Filimonas effusa: one gene and its partner. The protein of the gene in region 2 interacts with the protein of the main gene of each other region in a pairwise test. Links are inferred from orthologs where the notes say so. Each region holds a gene or a part of one and is shown on either strand. Other genes may lie near its edges. The genes, in order: pepT and tpiA.

Region 1 (3,318 bases), 1.5 Mb from region 2 along the record:
AATATTCCCATTAAACTGGTTTTAAGTACCTGCTAAAATAATCTGAAAGACAAAAGAACGTTTCTGATGTTAATAAATTTCAGAACACCAGCATTTTAAGAAACATTTATCCTTTATTTTCAGTCGTTTCAAACGCTTCCGGCATACTTGCAAAGCTGCTGGTTGCCCTGGTTTATACCTTTGAACCGCCCGCCCGCATCCTGTAAAACCGATTTTCCTTACGACTTGTAGTCGTTTGTCAGCTTCATCATCGCCATGATCTGGTTCATGTTCTTCTCCATACCGTCGGGACTGCCATCGAGGAAGATGATGTTGCCTTTACCAACTTCAGCGAAGTTCTTAATGGCTTCAGTCCACATACTGAACAGGATCACGTTGGTATCGAGGTTGGCCTGTTTCATCTGTTCTGCCGCCATGCTCATACCGCGGGCCACCTCTTCACGGAAGAGCGCTACCCCCTGACCGCGCAATCTTGCCGCCTCGCGTTCCGCTTCGGCTGCAATCTTAATAGCGTTACCTTCTGCCTCTGCCGACTTTGTTTTAGTGATCAGCAGCGCCTGGCCTTCGTTTTCAGCAGCAGCTTTCAGGTTGTTACTTGCCACCACTTTACTCATGCTATCCATAATAGCTTTGTCGAAGGTAATGTCATTGATCTGAAGGTCGAGCAGATGATAGCCCCAATCTTCGAGCACATGGTCTACTTCCATTTTTACAGAATCAACAATATCCTTACGCAGGGCAAGGATCTCGGCCTGACGTTTTGTAGCCACATAGGAGCGGATATTACCTTCAATGGTTCTTATAAGGGCCTGCATGAGGTCTCTGTCGCTGATGAACTTGAAGGCTACCTTTTTAATGGTCTCCTCTTCCGCATTCATTACGGCATAGAGCAACATGCTTTTAAAATAAACGTTTGCCTGGTCAAGTGTCACCGCCTGGAACTCGAGCTCTACGGAGCGGTTTTGCACACTTACCCTTCGATAGATCTGCTCTACAAGGGGTATTTTAAAGTTAAGACCGGGGCGCAGTATACGCTGATACTTACCGAACATGGTGACCACGGCAATGGTGGCCTGATTAACGGTGACAAGTCCGCTGAAAATAATAAATAAGATCAGCAGCAACCACCATCCATAGGAAAGAAAGAAACTCATGTTTTTTCATTTTGTTGGTGGAAATGTACGCTATTTCGCTCTTTCTTCCCAAACAGCGGCAAGATGCACAAGCACTTCTACTGCCTTTTCCATGTCTTTTACACCTATCCATTCATGTTTGCTATGAATAGCCTGCATACCCGTGAAGATATTGGGGCAAGGTAATCCCATAAAACTCAACCTGCTGCCATCGGTACCACCGCGGATAGGCTCATTACGCACGGTAAAACCGGCCCTTTTATAAGCTTCCTCTGCATTGGCAGTGAGCTCAGGGTATTGCGACACTATTTCTTTCATGTTGCGGTACTGTTCTTTCACCACAAAGTCCATTTGCGCTTTGGGATGTTTGTTCAATACCTCCTGCGCCAGTTGGCGGAGCTTGTTTTCATGATCCGGCAGCTTCGCTGATACAAAGTCACGGATAATGAAATCGATGGTTGCTTTTTCTGCAATACCATTTACTGCAACAGGATGCACGAAACCTTGCCTTTCTATAGTGGTTTCAGGACTCCATTCCTGTGTGGGCAGTGCAGCCAGAATTTCGCCGGCTATTTTCAGGGAATTAACCAGTTTATCTTTTGCATAACCCGGGTGTGCAATAACGCCATGAACAGTAATGGTAACGGCATCGGCACTGAAAGTTTCATCTTCGAAGGTTCCCGCTTCTCCCCCATCTAGCGTATAGGCGAAGTCGGCACCCAGCTTTTTAAGATCAACATGGGCTGTGCCACGGCCTACCTCTTCATCAGGCGTGAATAGTATCTTTATTTCTCCGTGTTTTACTTCGGGATGATTTACCAGGAAATGAGCCATATCCATGATCTCGGCCACACCGCTTTTGTCATCGGCGCCGAGTAGGGTAAAGCCGCTGGCTGTGATGATATCGCTACCAATATGTTCTTTGAGATAAGGGTAGTCTTCTATTTTAATAACCTGTGTAGGATCGTCGGGCAATAGGATGTCTTTGCCATCGTAGGCTTTGTGTACGAGTGGTTTTACATTGGTGCCGCTGCAGTCGGGCGCTGTGTCAACATGACTGCAGAAACAGATAACAGGTACTTTTTTATCGGAATTTGATGGAATAGTTGCATATACATAACCGTATTCATCCATATGGGCGTCTTTCAAACCCAGCAGCAGCAGTTCACCCGCCAGTAATTCGCTCAGGTTCTTTTGCTTTTCGGTGGTAGGGCTGGCATTACTGGCAGGATCGCTTTGCGTATCGGTTTGCACGTAACGGAGGAATCTTTCGGTAACGGTAAATGCATAATTCTGCACCATAATTCACTGTTTAGGCTGCGAATTTCGATTAAATTCATTATTAAATAACAAAGAGTTCTTTCTTTTGCGTTAGTATCCTAACGACTAAGATATACATGATGAAGTTCAAACTTTCCGTATCCAGCGTATTAGCAGTATCCTTGCTGCTGATAGTGTCATGCTCCAAGCAATCGACAAACACCAATCCGGGCACGAATCCCGATCCGGCTACCCCTGTCCCCGGGCCGGCCGATACCATTACTTCCGGCGCCAATAACAATATGCGTTTGGGCAATCCCACGATGGCAAAACCCGAGTCCGCCATGAACGAAAACTACCTGATCAACCAGGTTTATTATATTGAATCGTACAGCCGCAACCGCGGCATTCCCAACTGGGTTAGCTGGCATTTCCAGAGTGAAGACAAAGGTACTGTTGGAAGACAGGATGACTTCCGGCCCTTTACCGGTTTGCCTTCCGGGTGGTACCAGGTGGCAGGCAACAGTTATAGCTATGCAACGAACGGTTTCGACAGGGGGCATAATTGCCCCTCAGGTGACCGTACTTCAAGTTATGTAGCCAACAGTTCTACCTTTTATATGACCAATATGATACCTCAGTCTCCTAACCTGAACCAGGGGCCATGGAGCGAACTGGAAGATCAGCTGCGGGATAATTTTGTAGGTACTTCAAATGAAGCATATATTATTATGGGTTCTTATGGTCAGGGAGGCCTGGGACGCGGCAAAACCGATACGGCAAAAACTATCGACAACGGCAGGGTTACCGTACCCAAGAAGGTGTGGAAGGTTGCTGTTATCTTACCCAAGGCCGACGGCGATGACCTTATGCGTATCACTGCCAATACAACCATACTGGCAGTTAATATGCCTAATGCCGAGAA
Region 2 (3,184 bases):
CAGCATCCTTCAACTGGCCGAAGGCGAAGCGCTGCAAGACGAAATGGGACTCATTGCCTGCCGTTTTAACCTGGGCAAAAATGCCTTCTCCATGGCGGCGCTTTCCCCGCACCTGCACCACGTCGTCACCCGCACAGGCGTCACGCATCTTCAGTACCCATGGGAAATATTTATGTGGAACGATACCTGGGCCAGAACTGATTTTCCACTGCTTACCAATGGTAAAACTGCCGCGGCAATATCCGCGTCTAATAAAGTGCTCGGCGAAAACAACCTCTTTGTCGAAGAAGGCGTCGAAATGGAGTTTGCTACCATCAACGCCGCCACCGGACCGGTTTACATCAGCAAAGGCGCTGTTATCATGGAAGGCGCATTGTTGAGAGGACCTTTGTTTATAGGTGAAAAAACGGTGTTGAAAATGGGGGCGAAGGTCTACGGCGCCACTTCATTGGGACCCGCCTGCACCGCTGGCGGCGAAATCAAAAATGTCGTTATGCAGGGCTATAGCAATAAAGCGCACGACGGTTATCTCGGAGATGCTGTCATTGGCGAATGGTGTAACATGGGCGCAGGTACTACCAACAGCAACGTTAAAAACACAGGGGGAGAAGTAAAGATCTGGCACCACGCCACCGGCAAGTTCATCCTCGCCGGTTTTAAATGCGGCCTTGTCATGGGCGATTATAGCCGCACAGCCATCAACACAGCCATCAATACCGGCTCCGTTATCGGGTGCTGCGCCAACGTCTTCGGCGAAGGTCTTACGCCTAAAGTGGTCCCCGCATTTACCTGGGGCATGAAGGGGATCACCCGATATGAATTTGAAAAAGCTTTGCAGGATATCGCCAACTGGAAAAAAATGAAACACCATGCACTCTCAGAACAGGAATCTCGCATTTTGAAACATATCTTTGAGCACCTTTTGCAATAGCATAGGCGCAGTCTTCGAATTCAAAACAGAATAACATAAGAGTATGAAAAGTCAAATTGCAGCAGCCAACTGGAAAATGAATTTAACCCTGCAACAGGGTGAAACTTTACTGGACGAGATCCTCGCTCAGCCTTACCAGCTGAACCACAACCGCCTGGTCGTTTTCGCAGTTCCGGCTCCTTACCTGGCAATGGCACAGCAAAAAGTAGCAGGAAAAAGCCACGTCTTTATAGCCGCGCAAAACTGTTATAGCAAAAAATCCGGCGCCTATACCGGCGAAATCTCGGTAGAAATGCTCCAGTCCCTCGGTATTAAATGGGTCGTATTGGGCCACTCCGAACGCCGCGAATATTTCCAGGAATCAGATCAGTTCCTCGCCGAAAAAGTAAATATCGTTCTCGAATATAATATGACCCCTATCTTCTGCTGTGGCGAACCCCTCCAGGTAAGGGAAGCTGGTACGCAGAACAACTTCGTTGCCAAACAGTTGGAAGCATCTCTGTACCATTTGTCCGCCGAACAGCTCCAGAAAGTGGTGATCGCCTACGAACCAATCTGGGCCATCGGTACCGGTAAAACCGCCACCAGCGAACAGGCACAGGAAATGCACGCGCATATCAGGGCCGAATTAGCCAATAAATACGGCGCCGACGTAGCCAAAAACGTTTCTATCCTCTACGGCGGTAGCGTAAAAGCAGCCAACGCAGCCGAAATCTTCGGCCAGCCCGATGTCGACGGCGGCCTCGTAGGCGGCGCTTCCCTTATCGCCAAAGAGTTTTCAACTATTATTAATGGCCTGAAATAGGCGGAGGCCCTTAGTTTAGTTATCTTTGCAGCTTAACTATAGTATGAAGCATATTCGGAATTTTTGCATTATTGCACACATTGACCACGGGAAAAGTACGTTGGCAGACCGTTTACTCGAACACACGAAGACCATTGGTGAACGGGATATGATGAACCAGGTATTGGATGATATGGACCTGGAAAGGGAAAAAGGCATCACCATCAAAAGCCACGCTATCCAGATCAATTATAAACACAAAGGCCAGGACTATGTGTTTAACCTGATCGATACGCCCGGTCACGTTGACTTCAGCTATGAGGTAAGCCGCGCACTGGCAGCCTGCGAAGGCGCCCTTCTACTCGTCGATGCCTCCCAGGGCATCCAGGCGCAAACCATCAGTAACCTCTACCTCGCCATCGACAACGACCTCGAGATCATACCCGTTATCAATAAAATTGATATGGACGGCGCCATGATTCCCGAAGTAAAAGATCAGATCATCGATCTTATCGGTTGTAAAGACGAAGATATCCTGCTGGCCTCCGGTAAAAGCGGTATCGGTATCGAAGAAATCCTTACCGCCATCGTAGAACGTATCCCGCCGCCAACAGGCTCGGAAGAAGCTCCCCTGCAGGCGCTCATCTTCGATAGCGTATTCAACAGCTTCAGAGGTATCATCATCTATTTCAGGATCCTCAACGGCGTCATTCGCAAAGGCGATAAGATCCGCTTCCTGGCTACAGGTGAAGACTACGAAGCCGATGAAGTAGGTATCCTGAAACTGGGCATGGAAGAAAAGAAAGAAGTGCGCTGCGGCGACGTAGGTTATATCATCACTGGTATCAAAAACGCCAAGGAAGTGAAAGTAGGGGATACCCTTACACTTGCCAACAACCCCGGCGAAATGATCCAGGGCTTCGAAGAGGTGAAACCCATGGTATTTGCCGGCATCTTCCCGGTGAGCACCGATGACTTCGAAGTATTACGCGACTGTATGGAAAAACTGCAGTTGAACGATGCTTCCCTCACCTTTGAACTCGAAACCTCCCAGGCCCTTGGCTTTGGTTTCCGCTGCGGTTTCCTGGGCCTCCTCCACATGGAGATCATCCAGGAAAGGCTCGAACGCGAGTTCAATCAAACGGTCATCACCACGGTTCCCAACGTAAGTTTCATCGCCCACTCAAGTAAAGGCGATAAAATTGTGGTGAACAACCCTTCCGAAATGCCCGATCCTACCAAGCTGGCCAAGATCGAAGAACCTTTTATCAAAGCACAGATCATCACTTCTCCCGATTATATCGGTAATATCATGACGCTTTGCCTGGGTAAAAGAGGCTTCCTCATGAACCAGTCTTACCTGACTCCTACACGTGTCGAACTCATTTTCGAAATGCCACTCACAGAAATCGTATTCGATTTCTATGATAAGCTCAAGAGCCAGACACGCGGTTACGCGTCATTCGACT

What was found.
Region 1: the proteins of tpiA (region 2) and pepT interact in binary tests that used the Escherichia coli proteins (3 or more experiments, as listed by UniProt). The link is inferred for Filimonas effusa from one-to-one orthologs.

Annotation. Positions count from the first base shown.
Region 1 is NZ_SDHZ01000001.1:1,815-5,132, reverse strand. Bases 311-3,298 are described here. They hold pepT (peptidase T), read right to left. Parts: upstream 2,436-3,298; coding sequence 1,185-2,435; downstream 311-1,184. Other genes in these bases: ESB13_RS00015 (DNA/RNA non-specific endonuclease), read left to right, coding at 2,531-3,298; ESB13_RS00025 (SPFH domain-containing protein), read right to left, coding at 311-1,154. Also shown: ESB13_RS00030 (MotA/TolQ/ExbB proton channel family protein), read right to left, coding at 1-11; more of ESB13_RS00025, read right to left, coding at 219-310; more of ESB13_RS00015, read left to right, coding at 3,299-3,318. UniProt on the Escherichia coli protein: Cleaves the N-terminal amino acid of tripeptides.
Region 2 is NZ_SDHZ01000001.1:1,466,261-1,469,444, reverse strand. What follows is about bases 2-2,855. They hold tpiA (triose-phosphate isomerase), read left to right. Parts: upstream 2-974; coding sequence 975-1,736; downstream 1,737-2,855. Other genes in these bases: lepA (translation elongation factor 4), read left to right, coding at 1,780-2,855; ESB13_RS05360 (putative sugar nucleotidyl transferase), read left to right, coding at 2-931. In the rest of the region: more of ESB13_RS05360, read left to right, coding at 1-1; more of lepA, read left to right, coding at 2,856-3,184. UniProt on the Escherichia coli protein: Involved in the gluconeogenesis. Catalyzes stereospecifically the conversion of dihydroxyacetone phosphate (DHAP) to D-glyceraldehyde-3-phosphate (G3P).